2 regions of the Oceanisphaera sp. IT1-181 genome follow, and region 2 is predicted to be linked to the other one. Evidence: predicted binding sites of a transcription regulator. Region 2 holds the regulator's gene; the other holds the start of a gene.
The links. Region 2 encodes LexA, which represses DNA repair genes until DNA is damaged. Its sites were predicted from a motif close to ANCTGTNTNNNNANACAGNT; they were not measured.
Positions count from the first base shown of each region.

Region 1: recN (DNA repair protein RecN) is a predicted target of LexA. The motif match lies at 7,412-7,431, and genes of this name have one in related genera.

Region 1 covers NZ_CP136856.1:2,119,180-2,129,475, forward strand. Annotated here, with positions in the region: gene rlmE (23S rRNA (uridine(2552)-2'-O)-methyltransferase RlmE) at 1-358, opposite strand, end outside; gene yhbY (ribosome assembly RNA-binding protein YhbY) at 443-742, shown strand; gene R0134_RS09475 (PilZ domain-containing protein) at 998-1,609, shown strand; gene greA (transcription elongation factor GreA) at 1,673-2,149, opposite strand; gene dnaJ (molecular chaperone DnaJ) at 2,276-3,403, opposite strand; gene dnaK (molecular chaperone DnaK) at 3,494-5,416, opposite strand; gene grpE (nucleotide exchange factor GrpE) at 5,552-6,160, opposite strand; gene nadK (NAD(+) kinase) at 6,352-7,236, shown strand; gene recN (DNA repair protein RecN) at 7,454-9,118, shown strand; gene udp (uridine phosphorylase) at 9,375-10,133, opposite strand.
Region 2 covers NZ_CP136856.1:3,282,362-3,292,657, reverse strand. Annotated here, with positions in the region: gene livH (high-affinity branched-chain amino acid ABC transporter permease LivH) at 1-600, shown strand, start outside; gene R0134_RS14640 (high-affinity branched-chain amino acid ABC transporter permease LivM) at 597-1,838, shown strand; gene livG (high-affinity branched-chain amino acid ABC transporter ATP-binding protein LivG) at 1,835-2,599, shown strand; gene R0134_RS14630 (ABC transporter ATP-binding protein) at 2,636-3,340, shown strand; gene glpE (thiosulfate sulfurtransferase GlpE) at 3,444-3,761, shown strand; gene glpG (rhomboid family intramembrane serine protease GlpG) at 3,761-4,594, shown strand; gene R0134_RS14615 (flagellar basal body-associated FliL family protein) at 4,605-4,997, opposite strand; gene R0134_RS14610 (chorismate--pyruvate lyase family protein) at 5,130-5,696, shown strand; gene ubiA (4-hydroxybenzoate octaprenyltransferase) at 5,786-6,613, shown strand; gene lexA (transcriptional repressor LexA) at 6,765-7,376, shown strand; gene coxB (cytochrome c oxidase subunit II) at 7,684-8,805, shown strand; gene ctaD (cytochrome c oxidase subunit I) at 8,815-10,296, shown strand, end outside.

The DNA.
Region 1 (10,296 bases), 1.2 Mb from region 2:
CATCGACCTTATCTTGCCCTACTCGCTCGAGCAAGGCATTGAGTACGGCCTCTTCTCTAAAGTCGCCCTGCAAAAAACTGACACCGGCAATGGCGTCCATGGGTAATAAGTCACAAGCAATCACTTGTCCTTTGGCACCTACTTGCTCTGCGGAAAACTGACTCCAACCGCCGGGTGCTGCACCTAAGTCCACCACCGTCATGCCCGGTCTGAACAAGCGGTCACGACCTTGCAGTTCTTCTAATTTAAACACAGCCCGGGAGCGCAGACCTCTTTTATGTGCCTCTTGTACGTACTTATCACTGAAATGCTCTTGAAGCCAGCGCGTTGAGCTGCCCGAGCGTTTTTTGTTCGCCATTTTATTATCGCTCTGCTATTACCATTGAAGCTAAGATGGGGGTACAATAGCCCCCTTTCAACCTATTAACTGAAGCATTTTGCAATGACCCTGACTAATAAGCAAAAACAATACTTAAAAGGCTTGGCTCACAGCCTAAAGCCAGTGGTATTGCTTGGCCAACATGGCCTGACCGAAGGCGTGTTAGCCGAAATCGATCTGGCGTTGAACTTTCATGAACTAATTAAAGTGAAGGTAGCCTCTGAAGACCGCGACACCAAAGCCCTGATCATAGATGCCATCGTACGTGAAACCAAGGCTTTTAAAGTACAAAGTGTTGGCCATGTGTTGACGCTGTACCGTGCAAGTGAAGAGAAAAAGATCAGTTTACCTCGCGCCAAATAAGCCCACTGGCTAACCGTGCTTACTGATACAAGGGGCCGCATACTTAAAGCTGCCCCAGTATTTCGCCACATCGGTGTCTCTTACATAAGTGTCTTGTAAGACAGAAGTTCAACCCTGCTCCCAGTAACAGTACCATCCTCCCCTTACTTTACATTTATCGCCCGCTCACCATAAGCTCAAACACCCTTTTATTATTTATTAAGGTATTACGCTGTGCCGAGCCACCCTTATCTGTCAGAGGAAGAAATCGCGCTTTTGAGCGAATTATACCAAGCCGATGGTCCACAGGACTGCCTGACTCTGCCCTTGTTGCTGGATAAACAAGTTGCGCCCTTATTAGCGCAAGCCTCACGCTTAGAGCTAAAGCTGGTGGTGGGTGAGCTGATGTTTAGCTTCCCGGTTACCCTGTCACACTCCTTTGCTTACCCAGAGCAAGCCGAGCTCAGTGCACCCTCCATTACTTGTGAAATAGGTACCAATGACATAAGTGCGAGTAGCATCAGTCATGGCGGTCATCCACGCGCTTGGCGATTGCCAGCACCTGCGCATATCCAATTAAAGCGCGCTAATGGCAAACCTTTAGCCGCCGAAATACGGGACTTATCCATCAATGGTATGCGACTGTTATCTCGTCGTTCACTCTTTAGCCCAGAAAAGTCGACGCTTCAGCCCCGGGTGCAAACGCTGCTATTAGTAGTGGGGGAAGAGGAATTGCGCTGTGAGGTCACCTTAGTACGCGAGCGAAAAGGACCCGCCTTTTGGCTAACCGCGGTACAGTTTCAACTCAATGGTGCCGACCAGCGCACCCTGTCTGACTTCGTGTTTCAGGGTTTTTTAGCACAAAAAGAAAAAAAACAGGCGCCCTAGGGCGCCTATTTTTGATGCATGCTCATATTAGCGAATCTTATTCGCCAATATTAATACGCGCGATTACAGATATTGTACCTTGAGGATTTCGTACTCTACCTCACCGGCTGGGGTTTTCACCACGGCCACATCATCCACTTCCTTGCCGATTAAGGCGCGAGCTATGGGTGAATTGACTGAAATTCTGTTCGCTTTGATATCAGACTCATCATCACCGACGATTTGATAAGTGATCTCTCGCTCATCATCGACTTTAAATAAATCCACTGTGGTACCAAAAATAACCTTACCGCTATTGGGCAGTTTGGTTACATCGATGACCTGAGCGTTAGACAACTTGCCCTCAATTTCTTGAATGCGTCCTTCACAAAACCCTTGCTCTTCGCGCGCAGCGTGATATTCGGCGTTTTCTTTTAAATCGCCATGTTCACGAGCAGAAGCAATATCGGCAATGATCCTAGGGCGCAGCTCTGACTTGAGGTAATCCAGCTCTTCACGCAGTTTTTGTGCTCCACGCACTGTCATTGGAGTTTGTTTCATAATGAAAAACCAGTCCCTTTCAGACAATAAAGTAAGAACCCCTGCCGACAATCGACAGGGGACTCACGTTATCAGTTAATAGTTAGCTCATGGGTTTAAAGCGCACCCTAGAGTAGTACGGTCAGCTTATCGGGTCAAATCATCAAAAAATCGCTTCACGCCTTTTAGAAACCCTTCGGTCTTGGGTTGGTGTTTATTGGCAGCCACCCCCACGTAGGAGTCTTCTAATTGTTGTAATAAGGTTTTTTGCTCTTCGGTTAAGCTCACCGGTGTTTCAATATACACCTTACAGACTAAGTCGCCTATTTGGCCATTTCTGGCCGAACGCACGCCCTTACCTTTTAAGCGAAAGCTGCGACCGGTTTGGGTTTCAGCCGGAATTTTCAGCTTCACGCGTCCGTCTAGCGTCGGCACTTCCACTTCGCCACCTAAGGCGGAGGCAGTAAAACTAATGGGCACTTCGCAGTACAGATTATTGCCATCACGGACGAATATCTCATGATCGCGCACATGCATTTGCACATACAAATCGCCTGCCGGTGCACCTGACTCGCCGGCTTCACCTTCACCGGATAAGCGAATGCGATCGCCAGTATCGACGCCCGCCGGGATTTTCACCGACAAGGTCTTGGTCTTTTGGTAACGACCTTCCCCATGACACTTATGACATGGGTCTGTGATGATTTTGCCCTTACCACGACAATGCGGACAAGGCTGTTGTACGGTAAAGAAACCTTGGCGCATTTGTACTTGGCCATGACCATGACAAGTAGAGCAGGTATTAGCCTGAGTGCCTGCCTTAGCGCCACTGCCGTCGCACACATCACAACCGACGAGCGTTGGTACCTTGATCTCTTTGGTCACGCCCCGCACGGCTTCTTCTAGCGTCAGCTCCATGTTATAGCGTAAATCTGAACCACGGGCCGCACGCTGCTGACGGCGCTGACCGCCACCGAAGATATCACCGAACACATCACCAAATATATCGCCGAAGTCACCGCCGCCGTGACCATGGCCGCCCTGCTGGCCATTTACTGCATCATGACCAAACTGATCATAGGCCGCACGTTTTTGCGGATCGGTCAGTACTTCATTGGCCTCTGACGCTTCCTTAAACTTATCAATGGCGTCGGCGTCAGTTTTGTTGCGGTCGGGATGATATTTCATCGCCATCCGCTTATAGGCTTTTTTTATTTCGCGCTCGTCTGCGTCTTTGCTAACGCCGAGCACCTCATAATAATCTCGTTTTGACATAGGCTGAAACTTACCTGAGTCCTGTTAAAACAAAGGCGGGCGTTGGCATCCCAACGCCCGCACTATGCGCGCTACTACGCTGGGGTTAACTTACTTTTTATCGTCTTTAACTTCTTCAAACTCGGCATCAACCACATCGTCATCCGCCTTAGTGGCGCCATCTTCTGACTCACCGGTTTGAGAAGCATCGGCTTGTGCCTTCGCTTGAGCGACTTCTGCCAGCTTTTGCGAGGCTTCCAGCAGCGCTTGCTGCTTAGCTTCGATCTCAGCTTTATCTTCACCGCGCAGTGCCGTTTCCAGTTCGCTCAAAGCGGACTCGATGGCGCTCTTGTCGTCGGCGGCTAAAGCATCGCCCGCTTCTTCCAATTGCTTACGGGTAGCGTGTACCAGACCGTCAGCTTGGTTACGGGTGCTGACCAGCTCTGCAAATTTCTTATCTTCTTCGGCGTTAGCTTCAGCCGAGCGCACCATGGCATCGATTTCTTCTTCTGATAGACCAGAAGACGCTTGGATGGTAATTTTTTGCTCTTTATTGGTGTCTTTATCTTTCGCAGACACGTGCAAGATACCATCCGCATCGATGTCGAAGGTCACTTCAACTTGCGGTAAACCACGGGGTGCAGGGCGAATGCCTTCCAGATTAAACTGACCCAGAGACTTATTATCGCTTGAACGCTTACGCTCACCTTGCAGCACATGAATGGTCACAGCCGCTTGGTTGTCGTCGGCGGTAGAGAACACCTGCGACTTCTTAGTCGGGATAGTGGTGTTCTTTTCAATCACGGCCGTCATCACGCCGCCCATGGTTTCAATACCCAAAGACAGTGGCGTTACGTCAAGCAGCAATACGTCAGTCTTGTCGCCAGACAACACCGCACCTTGAATAGCAGCACCTACGGCCACCGCTTCATCAGGGTTCACGTCTTTACGTGGCTCTTGACCGAAGAAATCAGTTACCGCTTTTTGTACTAGTGGCATACGGGTCTGACCGCCCACCAAAATCACGTCATCGATATCAGTCACGGACAAGCCGGCATCTTTCAATGCAGTTTTAACTGGATCTAAAGACTTGGTAACCATGTCTTCAACCAGTGACTCTAACTTGGCGCGCGTCAGCTTAATGTTCAAGTGCTTAGGACCTGAAGCATCGGCGGTAATATAAGGCAAGTTAACGTCAGTTTGCTGTGCAGAAGACAGCTCGCACTTGGCTTTTTCTGCCGCTTCTTTCAAGCGTTGCAGTGCCAACATGTCATTCATCAAGTCAAAACCTTGCTCGCGCTTAAATTCAGCTACTAAATAGTTGATTAAGCGGTTATCAAAGTCTTCACCACCCAAGTGGGTGTCACCGTTGGTGGCTAATACTTCGAAGGTTTTCTCACCGTCCATCTCATCGATTTCAATGATGGAAATATCGAAAGTACCACCGCCCAAGTCGTACACGGCAACTTTGCGATCGCCCTTGGTCTTATTCACGCCATAGGCAAACGCGGCTGCCGTTGGCTCGTTGATGATGCGCTTAACATCTAGACCCGCAATACGGCCTGCATCTTTGGTAGCCTGACGCTGAGCGTCGTTAAAGTAAGCCGGTACCGTAATTACTGCTTCGGTTACCGCTTCGCCCAGATAATCTTCGGCGGTTTTCTTCATCTTTTTCAGCACTTCAGCAGATACCTGCGGCGGCGCCATTTTCTTGCCTTTGGCTTCTACCCAAGCATCACCGTTGTCGGCTTTCACTATTTTGAAGGGCATCAGCTTAATATCACGCTGTACTTCTTCATCTTCAAAACGACGGCCAATCAAACGCTTAATAGCAAATAACGTATTCTCGGGGTTAGTCACTGCTTGGCGCTTGGCCGGCTGACCGACTAACGTTTCGCCATCATCGGCATAGGCGATGATGGAAGGAGTAGTACGAGTGCCTTCGGCGTTTTCGATGACGCGCGGGTTATCCCCGTCCAAAATGGCGACGCAAGAGTTAGTGGTACCCAAATCTATGCCGATGATTCTACCCATAAAATCCTCTCTCAATATCTTGAATTAAACGTAAGCACTGTTGTTTTCGCTTTACAGTGTATATGTGGCTGCTTGGTGTGACTTTCAAGGCGCAGCTCACATTTATTAAATAAATCGTGCAATTAAGTCGATGTTTTAAGCTTTAGTGTCAATCGCTGGCCCTTTGGCCACCATCACCATGGCCGGGCGCAACACGCGACCGTTCAGCTCGTAGCCCTTCATCATGACCGCAACTACCGAGTTTGGTGGCACGTCCGCACTCTCGATCATGCTCATGGCTTCATGCTTATTGGGATCAAAGGGGGTGCCTTGAGGGTCAATCTGCAATACGCCATATTTTTCTATGGTGCTAAGCAAGGACTTCAACGTCAGCTCTACGCCTTCATTAATGGCATTCAAGGCTTCATTTTCTTTGTCAGTGTGCTCAAGCGCACGCTCTAAGCTGTCGATCACGGGCAATAAATCGCCGGCGAATTTTTCAAGTGCGAACTTTTGCGCCTTTTCTACATCTTGTGCCGCACGACGGCGCAGGTTTTCCATTTCCGCCAAGGCACGCAGCGCTTGGTCTTTTTCGCTTTGCGCACGCTCATTAGCGGCGGCGAGCTGCAGCTCTAAATCAGCCACATACATAGCATCGGGTTGGAGCAGCTCACCCTCTACGGAGGATGCTTCATTAATGTCTACCGTTAACGGCTCTTGCTCTACGTCCTGCTCTACTTCAGGCTGGTGTTTGTTATCGCTCATCTTGTCTCCCATCTAAATTTTCTGGCTTGCAGCTTATATGGGGGAGCCCATGGCATAATTCAAGAGAATATTTTTATCATTGCCCTTCATCAGTAGCACTAACGCAGCGGGTTATTTAGAATGAGGATTATGCGGCCCATTATTTAGCTGGCCACCTTGCTCATTTCATCCTTTATGCCAGGTCGATATTTATGGAAAGCGAATTTAATACCATAGCGCTGATTGGCAAACCCGATCACGAAGGCGCCAATCAAACGTTGGTAGCGCTGTATAAGTACATTGCCGGTTTAGGCTTAAATGTGGTGATCGAACGCCGCGTAGGCGAACAACTGGCCTTAGACGACGTAGAACTGCTAGAAATGGTCGAGCTGGGCGAGCGTGCCGACTTGGCCATAGTGGTGGGCGGAGACGGCAACATGTTGGGTGCGGCCCGAGTGCTGGCTCGATTTGACGTGGCCGTGGTGGGTGTGAACCGCGGAAACTTAGGCTTTTTAACGGATTTATCTCCCCACAGTTTTGAGCAACCGTTAGAGCGATTATTAGCCGGCGATTATCAAGCGGAGCAGCGTTTTTTACTGGAAACCCAAGTGCACCGTCACGGCCAACTCAAAGCTAGCAATACCGCCATGAATGAAGCTGTGCTCCATCCCGGTAAAATTGCGCACATGATAGAATTTGAGGTCTATATTAATGGCATATTTATGTACAGCCAGCGCGCCGATGGCATGATAGTGGCCACCCCCACCGGCTCAACCGCCTACTCGCTGTCTGCCGGTGGCCCCATCGTCACCCCCAACCTCAATGCCATCACACTGGTGCCGATGTTTCCCCATACCTTAAGTTGCCGACCGATAGTGATAGACGCCGACTCTCAGGTAAAGTTAGTGCTATCGCCAAACAACAAAACCAGCCAAATGCTGGTCAGTTGTGACGGCCATGTGTCACTGGCCGTACAACCTGGCGATGAAATTCATATCAATAAAAGCCCACATAAGCTCAAGCTCTTACACCCCCGTGGCCATAACTATTTTGAAGTGCTGCGCAGCAAGCTCGGTTGGGGTAGCAAACTCTTTTAATGTTGAATGTTGAATGTTGAATGTTGAAAAAATCATGGTGGAATGGCCAGGAATACTGAACCTGTTGCGGCCATTCTCTCCTCATCTATTTTTATGGATGATTTGCTTTTCGCTTTCACTAAAAACTTAGCACTCAACATTAAAAACCATCTTGCCACTGTACAAAACCACAGTATACTGTTTTTATACACAGTACACTTTGTGCAGGGGACTTATCATGTTGCTTCAGCTCACCATCAGTAATTTTGCGATTGTTTCTTTTCTTGAGCTGGACTTGCGTGCCGGTATGACCAGCATTACCGGTGAAACCGGTGCAGGTAAGTCCATCGCCATCGATGCACTGGCCTTAGCATTGGGTGAGCGCGGAGACTCAGACTCAGTAAGACCAGGTGCCGACAAAGCCGATATTAGCGCCCGTTTTCGTATTGATAAACTGCCCCGCGTGAAAGCTTGGCTCAATGAGCAAGAGCTGGATGAGCAAGATGAATGCATCTTGCGCCGCACTTTAACCCGTGAAGGCCGCTCGCGCGGCTACATTAACGGCATGCCGGTGCCCTTGGCGCAATTAAAAGCACTGGGCGCGTTATTGATCAATATTCATGGCCAACATGCCCACCACGCCTTACAAAAATCAGATTTTCAACGCGGCCTGCTCGATGCTTACGCGGGGCATCATCAGCTAATCCAAAAATCCAGCAAACATTATCAACTGTGGCGCCAACTCAGTAATGAGCGCAAGCAACTTAAATTGGAGCAAGCGCAGTGGCAAGCCCAGCGTCAGCTGCTTGAATATCAAGTGGCCGAGCTTGATGAATTAGCCTTAAACAAAGATGAATTTCCAGAATTAGAAGCCGAGCATGCGCGCTTGGCCAATGGTGCTGAGCTGCTAAGTGACTGTCAGCTAGCGCTGAATGTGTTGGCCGATGGTGAAGACAGTAACGCCCTACAGCAATTGCGCCACGGCCTAAAAGTAGTCACAGATTTATGCCAAATGGACGGCTTATTAGCCCCCGTTCAAGAAATGATCGAGAGCAGCCTTATCCAACTGGAAGAAGGTCATGCGGAATTAAGTCGCTATTTAGATCGTTTAGAGCTGGACCCTGAACGCCTATTTGAGGTGGAAGCGCGCATGACTAAAGTGATGGAGCTAGCCCGTAAACACCATGTGCAGCCCGTAGAGTTATCGCAGTTTCATCAGCAGATAAAAACCCAACTCACCGACATGGACAGCAATGACCATCGACTTGAAGAGCTAAACGAGGAAGTAGACTTAGCCAAAGCGCAGTTTTTACAAGCCGCCGAGCGACTCAGTCACAGCCGCCAACGCTACGCGCAATCGTTGAATAGCCAAATCACCCAAAGCTTACATCAACTGAGCATGGAGCACGGGCGCTTTGAAATTACCGTGACTGCGGATAATAGCGCGGGATTCTCGCCCTTGGGCATAGATAAAGTCGACTTTTTGGTGAGCACTAACCCTGGTCAGCCCATGAGCCCCTTGGCGAAAGTGGCCTCCGGCGGCGAGCTATCGCGCATCAGCTTGGCCATTCAGGTCATTACCGCGCAAAAAGTAGAAACCCCAACCCTTATTTTTGATGAAGTGGATGTGGGCGTCAGCGGACCAACAGCCGCCGTGGTGGGCAAGTTATTACGTCAACTTGGCGATTCGACTCAAGTACTGGTGATCACCCACCTGCCCCAAGTGGCGGGCAATGGCCATCAGCATTACTTTGTCAGTAAAGACAGCGATAAGCATGAAACACAAACCCGCATGCAAGAGCTAGATACCAACAGCCGCTTACAAGAGCTGGCGCGCTTACTCGGTGGCGATAAAATTACCGCCAACACCTTAGCCAATGCCCAAGAGCTATTGGTTAGCTAAACGTTAATCGTGAGGCGTGAGGCGTGAGGCGTGAGGCGCTGTACGTTAAACGCCGTACGCTTACATCGGATACCGAACTTGTAGAGGCCGTCTTCAGCTGGCCGGTTTTACGTAGCAAAACGTCTTTTAGCGCAACGCTACTTCTACTCTGGCGCTGTGCAGCGTGAAATAATAACGAATACGCACTAAAAAGCCCCGAATCGTTACGACTCGGGGCTTTTTTAATGGTCAATGAACCTTGGAAGCAACCCTTGGCCTAAACCAAACGGCGAGCAGCGCCGATCACTATCTCAATCGCCTGTTGTTCCGCCACTTGTACTTGCACGGGATCGGGCTTTTCTTGCTCACAGCGATTAACGATTACCCCCGCAATACAACCGGCCTTTAATCCCTGACTGGCACAGAAGGTAAATAAGGTAGCCGACTCCATCTCATAATTGAGCACTCCCATGGCTTGCCACTCAGCAAGGCTGCCTTGCAGACTCGCCGTCACACGGCCTGAATAGGTGTCGTAGCGCTCTTGGCCGGGGTAAAATGTATCGGACGAGGCAGTAATGCCCACATGCGGGCTTAAGCCCAATTCGCGCGCCGCATCCACCAGCGCGCAGCTGCAATCAAAATCGGCCACCGCAGGATATGCCAAAGGTGCAAAATGTAAACTCGCGCCATCTAGGCGTACCGCCGCGTTGGTGACTATCATGTCGCCCACATTAATAGTGGGCTGAATCGCCCCCGTAGTACCAATGCGCAAGAAAGTGGTCACGCCCAGTTGCGCCAGCTCTTCCAAGGCAATAGAAGTAGAAGGGCCGCCAATACCGGTTGAGCACACCACCACCGCCTTACCATCCAACTCACCGAGCCAAGAAGTAAATTCACGGTGACTGGCCAGCAAGCGCGGATTAGAAAGATGCCCAGCAATGCGGGCAACCCTGCTCGGATCGCCGGGCAGAATGGCCAAGCGCGCCCCTTGCAAGTCGTCAGTAGTGACCTTTAAGTGAAAAACCTGTGTCGTCATAAATTGTCGCTTAACGGTTAAAAATAAATGCAGCTTAACGTAAGGCCGCGCCAATAACAGCCCGCAGGCTTATCCATTAGTAAGGCGGAAGCCAATGACTCAGCCTAGCTTCAAGCTCGGCCGCGTCGCCACTATTAGTGCTCCCAGAGGGGGCGAAAACCAA
Region 2 (10,296 bases):
ATTTCTGCCATCGGTATGTCGATATTTTTACAAAACATGATGCGGCTTTTTCAAGGCTCGCGAGATGTGGCTATGCCGCGTTTGATCTCGGGTGGCTGGAACTTTGGCGAGGGCGACTTTCAGGCGTCTTTGTCTTATATGCAGTTAATTATCTTCGCCGTCACCTTAGTGACCATGGCGCTCTTGTCTTTGTTTATCTCTCGCTCGCGCATGGGCCGCGCCTGTCGAGCCTGCGCTGAAGATCTTAAGATGGCGAACTTGCTCGGTATCAACAGCAATACGGTGATCTCCTTAACCTTCGTGATCGGGGCGGCATTGGCGGCGGTGGCAGGGGTGTTGCTCGGCTCATATTACGGGGTAATTAATCCTTATATTGGTTTTATGGCGGGGCTAAAAGCCTTTACTGCTGCTGTGCTGGGTGGCATTGGGAGTATTCCAGGCGCTGTGATTGGCGGCGTATTATTAGGGGTCACCGAAGCCATGACAGGCGCATATTTCAGCACCGAATACAAAGACGTAGTCTCATTTGGCTTGCTGATTGCGGTGCTGTTGTTTATGCCAACCGGCATCTTAGGTAAGCCGGAGGTAGAAAAAGTATGAGGACCTTAAAAGCGGCGGCGATGGCCAGCCTATTATTTTTAGTGTTAGCCGGTTGGTTAATGGGGTTCCGACTCGAAACAGAAGGCACGCAATTGGTGGTCACCAATCGCCTAGATAGCACCTGGCAATGGCTGGCGCTGGGGTCGGGCTTGGTATTTGTGGCTCAGCTGCTGCACGCCCGGGTACGCCAAGGGCTACGTCTTGTCCTAGACCGTAAAGGCAGCTTTTCATTGCCTGCCCCAGAAGAGCGGCCGGGTTTGTATCGCATGATGACGGTATTGGTGCTCGCTACCTTACTGATCTGGCCTTTTATGGGCTCACGTGGTGCGGTAGATCTGGCCACTTTAACGCTGATTTATGTGATGTTGGGCTTAGGGCTGAACGTAGTGGTGGGGTTAGCTGGCTTACTGGATTTAGGTTATGTGGCCTTTTATGCGGTGGGTGCTTATAGCTATGCGCTGCTCAATGCCTATTTTGGGCTAGATTTTTGGACCTGCTTATTAATCTCTGGCGCCATGGCGGCCTTATTTGGCTTCTTACTCGGCTTTCCGGTGTTGCGCTTGCGCGGTGATTATCTAGCGATAGTGACGCTGGGTTTTGGGGAGATTATTCGTATCTTACTGAACAATATGACAGAGATAACTGGTGGCCCTAACGGTATTGCCGGCATCCCTAAGCCCACCTTATTTGGTCTGCAATTTGAACGCCGCGGTGATAATACCTTTCATGAATTTTTTAATATTGCCTATAACTCCAATCATAAGGTGATTTTTCTGTATTTATTGGCGTTGATCTTGGTGGTGTTCACCATTTTCGTGATCAATCGCCTATTGCGTATGCCCATCGGTCGCGCGTGGGAAGCGCTGCGCGAAGATGAGATTGCTTGTCGTTCGCTGGGCTTAAATCCCACCTTAATCAAACTCAGTGCCTTTACCATAGGTGCGGCTTTTGCTGGCTTTGCAGGCAGTTTTTTCGCGGCTCGCCAAGGCTTTATTAGTCCAGAGTCGTTCGTATTTATTGAGTCGGCCATTATTTTAGCCATAGTGGTATTGGGCGGCATGGGCTCACAAATAGGTGTGGTGTTAGCGGCCAGCGTCATGACCATATTGCCGGAGCTGACGCGCGAATTTAACGAGTATCGGATGTTGTTATTTGGCTTGTTGATGGTGCTGATGATGATCTGGCGACCACAAGGTTTGTTGCCGATGCACAGACCACATATGGAGCTAAAGCCATGACCGCTTTATTAACCGTCTCCGATCTCAGCATGCGCTTCGGCGGTTTGGTGGCCGTCGATCAAGTAGCGCTCAGCCTACAAGAACGGCAAATTGTCTCCATTATTGGACCCAATGGCGCCGGAAAAACCACCATCTTTAACTGCTTATCGGGTTTTTATCGGCCCAGTAGCGGCCAAGTGCAGTTTAAGGACTACGCCATCGCCGGTATGCCGGGCTTTAAAATTGCTCGCCTTGGCATGGTGCGCACCTTTCAACATGTGCGTTTATTTAAAGAAATGACGGTGCTAGAAAATCTGTTAGTGGCCCAGCATCATCATCTTAATACTGGTTTTTTAGCCGGATTGTTTAAAACACCCGACTTTCGGCGTTCTGAACGCGAAGGGCTAGCGTTAGCCCATTACTGGTTAGAGAAAGTACGACTCACGGAATTTGCCAATCGAACCGCAGACAACTTGTCTTACGGCCAGCAGCGACGGCTTGAAATCGTGCGCTGCATGGCGGCACGGCCGCAATTGCTGATGTTGGATGAGCCCGCCGCCGGTCTCAACCCGAATGAAACTCATGAACTCAATGGTTTGATCCGTGACTTGCGCGATAACGAAGGCGTAAGCATCTTGTTGATTGAGCACGATATGAAGTTGGTGATGGGCATTTCTGATTATATCTATGTGGTGAATCAGGGTCGGCCTTTGGCCGAAGGTACGCCAGAGCAAGTGCGTACTAATCCCGAGGTGATTAAAGCCTACTTAGGTGAGAGCTAGACATGGGTGAAAGCAGAATACAGGAGAAACCTGAACATGCTGCATGTGGATAATATAAATGCGGGCTACGGCAAGATTCAGGCGTTGAATGATGTGACCTTGCATATCGAACAGGGCGAAATTGTCACCTTAATTGGTGCCAATGGTGCCGGTAAAACCACCTTAATGATGACTATTTGTGGTGATCCTAAACCGAGCCAAGGGCGGGTGATATTTGAAGGCCAGGATCTCACTGGGCTCGATACCGCCTCTATTATGCGCAAAGACATCGCCATAGTGCCGGAAGGGCGGCGGATTTTTGCGCGGCTCACGGTGGAGGAAAATCTCTATATGGGGGCGTTTTTCGTCGATAAGCGTGAACATGCAGGCTTATTAGCCGAAGTGTATTTGATGTTTCCGCGCCTTAAAGAGCGAATGCAGCAACGTGCCGGCACTATGTCGGGCGGTGAGCAGCAAATGCTAGCTATTGGCCGAGCCTTAATGAGCAAGCCGCGCTTATTGCTGTTGGATGAGCCCTCGCTAGGCTTAGCACCGATTATCATCACCCAAATTTTCGCCACCATAGCGCGGCTGAGAGCTGAAAAAGGCATGACCATTTTTTTAGTCGAGCAAAATGCCAATCAAGCGCTGCAGCTGGCCGACCGCGGCTATGTGTTAGAAAATGGCCGTATTATCTTGGCGGATACCGGCGCTGCGTTACTAAACAATGAGCAAGTGCGACAAGCGTATTTAGGCGGCTAGAAAAATACCGCTGTCACCTTACGCCGCCTCGCATGTTAAAGCAGCTAATGCCAAGGAAGTTGAGATTGGGTAAACTGGCTGAAATTTATGTGAGGAGTTCACCATGGAGCAGTTTGCCCATATTTCTGTTGATGAAGCCCAAAATCTATTGGCGCAAGGCCAAGCTCGTTTAGTGGATACCCGCGATCCCCAGTCTTTTGCGCTCGCTCATGTGGAGCAGTCTTATCATCTGACCAACGACACCTTAGTGGCTTTTACCAATGAGGTGGATTACGAGACGCCCATCATAGTGATGTGTTATCACGGCGTGAGCAGCCAAGGGGCGGCACAGTATTTAATCGAGCAAGGCTTTGAAGAAGTCTACAGCTTAGATGGTGGCTTTGAAGCTTGGCGCCGCACTCAGCCTGTGGTTGCAGCCTAATGAAATTGCTGTTGGTGCTGGATGATCCCAGACGGGCGCAATCCTTTGTCGATTATCTGGCAGCACTTGGCTTGCACTGCGAGTTGACCCTCGACGATGAGCACAAGGCCAGTATTTGGCTGGTGGATGAGGCGCTTTGGCCAAAGGCTGAGCCCGAAGTACTGCGCTTTATGGCTGAGCCTTGGCATCCGCGCTATCAAGAAGCCGCTTGGCTGCATGGTGATACGCAAGTGCAGTTTGCTCCTAATGACCGCAAAAGTGGCCTCTTCGGCCAGCTGCTGAGTCGCACCGGTCCCCTCAACTTAAGCGTATTTGTCGCCTGTGTGCTGATTTATGTGGGCAAAGCGCTCGGGCTACCGGTACTGGCTTGGCTATCCTTTCCGCCGCAATTAAGTCAGCTAATGGGCTTAGAGCTGTGGCGCGCTTTTACGCCCGCGCTGTTACATTTTAGCTTAGAGCACTTGGTGTTTAACTTATTCTGGTGGTGGTATTTGTCCGGCATGGTGGAGCGTGTGCGGGGCTCGGGTCGTTTGCTATTAATCTTGCTTGTGGCAGGCATACTGCCCAACCTGATGCAGTTTTGGGTGAGCGGGCCATACTTTGGCGGTTTGTCCGGTGTGGTGTATGCCTTATTGGCTTATGTGTGGCTGTCGGGGCGTTTAAACCCCGCGGGCGGCATGAGCTTGCCTGATGGTATGGCAGTGCTGATGGTGGTGTGGTTGGTGCTGGGTTTTGTCGGCGTATTGGGCAATGTGGCCAATTTAGCCCACTTGGGCGGTGGCCTGATTGGTTTATTACAAGCCGTGCTGGATCGCAAGCGAGCACAAATTTAGTGTCGGTCGCTTACTGATATAAAAACTTGGTAAATAACAGTCGACGGATGGGCGTTTCACCGGTTTCTTTGAGTAAGAGATCGTTGAGGCGCTGTAAGCCCTGAGCCGCCAGTTGGTCACGTAGGGTGAGCGAGCGAATTTCTTGTTGGTCTTGTTCGGCTAACAGACTATTGATGGCATCACGCAGTAGTGGAATATGCTGCTCAACGAGTGGCATTTTATCGGCACTTTCTAGCATTAAATCCACAGTAACCCGAACATAACCCAAGGTTTGGCCTGAGTTATGGTAGTTAGTAATAATGTCAGGCTCTATGGTGTAATATAGCGGACCTTCGGTGATGGCTTCTTCAGCGTGAAGCTGGGTCGTGGTGAACAGAATACACAGTGCGATTATGCGAAACATCGTAAGCCTTCTAACTGAATAATATGGCTATTGTTTAAACAAAGTGTGAGCCGGTCAAGTGAATACGTGTTTTTCAGAATTAAAACTGTCATTAAGATCTTTATCTTATCCCCTCAGTATTAGGCAATACCCGTGAACGCTACCGTCGATGCCCATTGGCGCTGGCAGTTTGCCGACCCTGCTCAACCGGCTCCCAGTTCTAGTTCCAGCCTTAACCATTGGTTACAGGATACGGGTTCATTAACCGCTCGTTTACGCTTGCATTGTAAACAATTTCGGGTGTTATTACTGAATACCCGTGCGGACGTGCCGTTTACGCCAAGCCAAGCAAACTGGTTAGGTGAAACTCACGGCTATTGTCGCGAAGTCTTGCTGTTATGCGATGAGCAACCCTGGATTTATGCCAGCTCGCTGTATTCTAATTCTGCGCTGCAAGCCGTGCCTGCGCTCGGCGGCTTAGGGCCAAAAGCCTTGGGCGAATTATTGTTCGACCATCCCCAATTAATACGCAGTCAGTTTGAGTTTGCGCAGTTGACGGCACTTGAGTCGCAGCAGCTAGCACAGCAAGTTCATCCTTCTCCGCTTAATATACCTACCAGCCGAGCACTGTGGGCGCGTCGCTCGGTACTGGCCATTCCCCAGGCGAGCGTGTTAGTGAGCGAATTGTTTTTGCCCGCCGCGCGTTCTTACAGAGAGTAAATTTCATGACCAGCATCTCCACTTCACCTAAACCCGCTGGGCCTAACCCCAATGTGCCTACCCCGCCTCGACCTAAATGGCGTGCCTACATGGCACTGGCTCGGCTCGATAAACCCATAGGTACGCTGTTACTGCTTTGGCCGACCTTATGGGCCTTATGGATTGCCGGTGACGGGCGCCCGTCTTGGTGGCTACTGTTAGTGTTTATCGTGGGCGTGTTTTCGATGCGCTCGGCGGGGTGCGTGATCAATGATTATGCGGATCGCCATATTGATGGCCATGTGAAGCGTACCAATGGGCGGCCCTTGGTCACGGGTGAGCTTACGGAGCGCCAAGCACTCGGCTTTTTTTCCTTGTTGGTGGGGATTTCTTTCTTACTGGTGCTCACCACCAATAAACTGACCATTTTGCTGTCGGTGGCGGGCCTTGGCTGGGCGGCGCTGTATCCTTTTATGAAACGCTACACACACTTGCCGCAACTGTTTTTGGGCATTGCTTTTTCGTGGGCCATTCCCATGGCATTTGCCGCAGAAAGTAACAGCTTGCCGCTAGGGTTATGGCTGTTATTTGCCGCCAACCTAACGTGGACCATCGCCTACGACACCATGTATGCCATGGTGGACAGGGATGACGACTTGCAAATTGGCGTTAAATCCACCGCCATCTTATTTGGTCGCCGCGATAAGCTGATCGTCGGCGTATTGCAGTTACTGACGCTGATGCTCTTGGTGGCGGCCGGCCAATCGTTTGCCTTAGGCGCCTTCTTTTACTGGAGCTTATTAGGCGCGGCAGGCTTATTTGTGTTTCAACAGCGACTGATCCGCGACCGAGAGCGTGCGGCTTGTTTTCGAGCTTTCTTGAATAACAACTATGTGGGCATGCTGGTGTTTGTCGGCCTAGTACTGACGTTGCTCTAAGTACTGACCCTGCTTTAGGCGGTGATTAGCCGCAGATAACAGAGAATGATGGCCTGATTGAGGCTGAGGCCATGGGCGCAGGATTTTATGCTTGCTCTGTTGCGCATACTGGATATACTGACAGTTAACTGTATATAAAAACAGGTGCCTTATGAAAGCGCTCACGCTTCGCCAGTCTCAGGTACTGGACATTATTAAAGATCATATTCAGCAAACCGGTATGCCACCGACCCGTGCCGAAATTGCCGGTATCTTGGGGTTTAAATCCGCGAATGCCGCCGAAGAACACCTTAAAGCGTTGGCCAGAAAAGGTGTGATTACCATGATGCCGGGTACGTCTCGGGGGATTCGTCTGATTGAAGATGAGCCAGAAGAAACGGGCTTGCCACTGATTGGCCGCGTGGCCGCAGGCGAGCCAATTTTGGCGCAACAGCACATAGAAAGTCATTACCAGCTGGATCCCGCGCTGTTTCATCCGGCCGCCGACTTTTTGCTCCGTGTTCAAGGCATGAGCATGAAGAATATCGGCATCATGGATGGGGATCTACTGGCGGTACATAAGACGCAAGAAGTGCGCAATGGCCAAGTCGTGGTGGCGCGCTTAGACGATGAGGTGACGGTGAAGCGCTTTCAACGTAAGGGTAATAAGGTCAGCTTATTGCCGGAAAACGAAGAGCTGAGCCCCATCGAAATTGACTTGCGCAGCCAAGAGCTGATCATCGAAGGCTTAGCTGTGGGCGTGATCCGCAATTCAGACTTTTAAAAAATCACCTTATATTTTAGCGTGAGACTAGCTTAAGCTAGCTCACGCTTTTTTTGCTCTATTGCTGAGCCTATCGCCCGCTCAAGCCATATCTGCCTCTGTTCAGGGGCTTACTTTGAGCGCTTAGCCAACATCGGCATGCTGTTCTTATTTTATCTTCGCACAAAAATTCCGCACATATCGCTCAGCTATGCTTTACTTACTCCTAACGTCGGCATTGCAAGTACTGCATAAGAGTACGAGGCCGACTCGCATAATCACAGAACGTCAGAACGCCAATATTCAGGATGAAACTTGGGGGTGCGTAGTGAAGTCGATTCTGCTGCTGTTTTCTTTACTTATAACCCTGCCGCTACGAGCACAAACTCGTTTAAATATGACCCCCGGCGTGACTGATATCAGCCAAAAAGTGTATGGCCTGCACATGACCATATTACTGATCTGTGTGGTGATTGGGGTGATTGTGTTTGGCATTATGTTTTGGGCCATCATTCATCATCGCAAAGCCAAAGGGGCACAAGCCGCACAGTTTCACGAAAGTACTAAAGTAGAAATCATCTGGACTCTGATCCCCTTCGTTATCTTGGTAAGCATGGCTATTCCGGCTACTCACACCCTAATCGCCATGGAAGATGCCAGCCAATCAGATCTGACGGTGCAAGTTACGGCTTCTCAGTGGAAGTGGCATTACAGCTACTTTGAGAAAGATGTCGGCTTTTATAGTCGGATCGGTACTTTACCCGAACAAATTCAAGGCCAAGTAGCTAAAGGCGAGAACTATCTGCTGGAAGTAGATTGGCCGTTAGTGTTGCCCACTGATCGTAAAATCCGCTTTTTAATTACCTCTGATGATGTCATCCATTCTTGGTGGGTGCCGGCGTTTGCCATCAAAAAAGATGCGGTGCCCGGCTTTATTAACGAAGCCTGGACGCGCATTAACGAGCCGGGTATCTACCGTGGTCAATGCGCGGAATTATGCGGCAAAGACCATGGCTTTATGCCGATAGTGGTGGAAGCTAAAACCGGTGCCGAATTTGATACTTGGCTGGCCAACGCCCAAGCCAAGCAAGCCCAAGCCCAAGCTGCCGAGCAAGCGCAGCTGGCCGCACAGTTAACAGAAGCTGAGTTAATGACGCTTGGTGAGCAGGTATATCAGCGCACCTGTGCTGCTTGTCATCAAGCCAGTGGCGAAGGCATTGCCGGAGCATTTCCCGCTCTTAAAGGTAATGAGCTGATTTTAAAGGACAAGGCGGCACACCTACATATTGTGCTGTTCGGTAAAACGGGCACCGCCATGCAAAGTTTTGATAAGCAGCTGTCGACGAAAGAATTGGCGGCCGTGATCACCTATGAGCGTAACGCTTGGGGTAATAACACCAAAGATTTGGTGCAACCCAGCGATATTGAGCAGGCCAGAGCAGGACAATAGGGGGCTAGGATGGCACCGCTAAATAAAGTCAGTATCTTACATGATCCGGTAACTTTGCCTGCCGAATCCCATGGGCCAGCCAAAGGCATTAAGCGTTGGCTGTTTACTACCAATCATAAAGACATAGGTACGCTGTACCTGTTGTTTAGCCTCAGTATGTTTTTTATTGGCGGCGGCATGGCGATGCTGATCCGCGCCGAATTGTTTCAACCCGGCTTGCAATTAGTGGAGCCCAATTTTTTTAATCAGATGACCACCATGCACGGCCTGATCATGATCTTTGGCGCCGTGATGCCCTCGTTTGTGGGGCTGGCTAACTGGATGATCCCGCTGATGATAGGCGCGCCGGACATGGCCTTGCCGCGCATGAATAACTGGAGCTTTTGGATACTGCCGTTTGCCTTTCTGCTGATGCTATCAACTTTATTTATGCCCGGCGGCGGGCCTAACTTTGGTTGGACTTTCTACGCGCCTTTGTCCACGACCTACTCACCAGATAGCACGGCCTTGTTTGTGTTTGCCATTCATATCATGGGTATCAGCTCCATTATGGGCGCCATTAACGTCATAGTGACTATCTGCAACATGCGCGCGCCAGGCATGACGTGGATGAAGCTGCCGATGTTTTGCTGGACCTGGTTGATTACGGCGTTTTTGCTGATCGCCGTGATGCCGGTGTTGGCTGGGGCGGCGACCATGGTATTAACCGACAAGTATTTTGGCACCAGCTTTTTTGACGCGGCGGGCGGCGGCGATCCCATCTTGTTTCAGCATATTTTTTGGTTCTTTGGTCACCCCGAAGTTTACATCATGATTTTGCCCAGCTTTGGCATTATCTCCGCCACTGTTCCTGCCTTTAGCCGCAAACCCTTATTTGGTTATAGATCCATGGTGTATGCCACTCTCTCCATTGCCTGTTTAAGTTTTTTAGTGTGGGCACATCATATGTTTACCGTGGGCATGCCGGTGGCCGCAGAATTATTCTTTATGTATTGCACCATGCTGATCTCGGTGCCGACCGGCGTAAAGATATTTAACTGGGTGGCCACTATGTGGCGTGGCTCACTCAGCTTTGAAGTGCCTATGTTGTTCTCTATCGCCTTTATCGTGCTGTTTACGATTGGCGGATTTAGCGGCTTGATGTTGGCCATTACCCCTGCGGATTTTCAGTATCACGATACCTATTTTGTGGTCGCGCACTTCCATTATGTGCTGGTCACGGGGGCTGTGTTGTCGGTGTTTGCAGCCGTCTATTATTGGCTGCCCAAATGGACCGGGCATATGTTTAATGAACGCTTAGGCAAGTGGCATTTTTGGTGCTCTATTATTTCTGTCAACGTGCTGTTTTTTCCGATGCACTTTTTGGGTCTCGCCGGTATGCCGCGCCGGATCCCCGATTATGCGCTGCAGTTTGCCGATATTAACGCGCTAGTGAGTATTGGCGGCTTTGCCTTTGGCTTATCGCAATTGCTGTTTGTAGTGCTGATTATT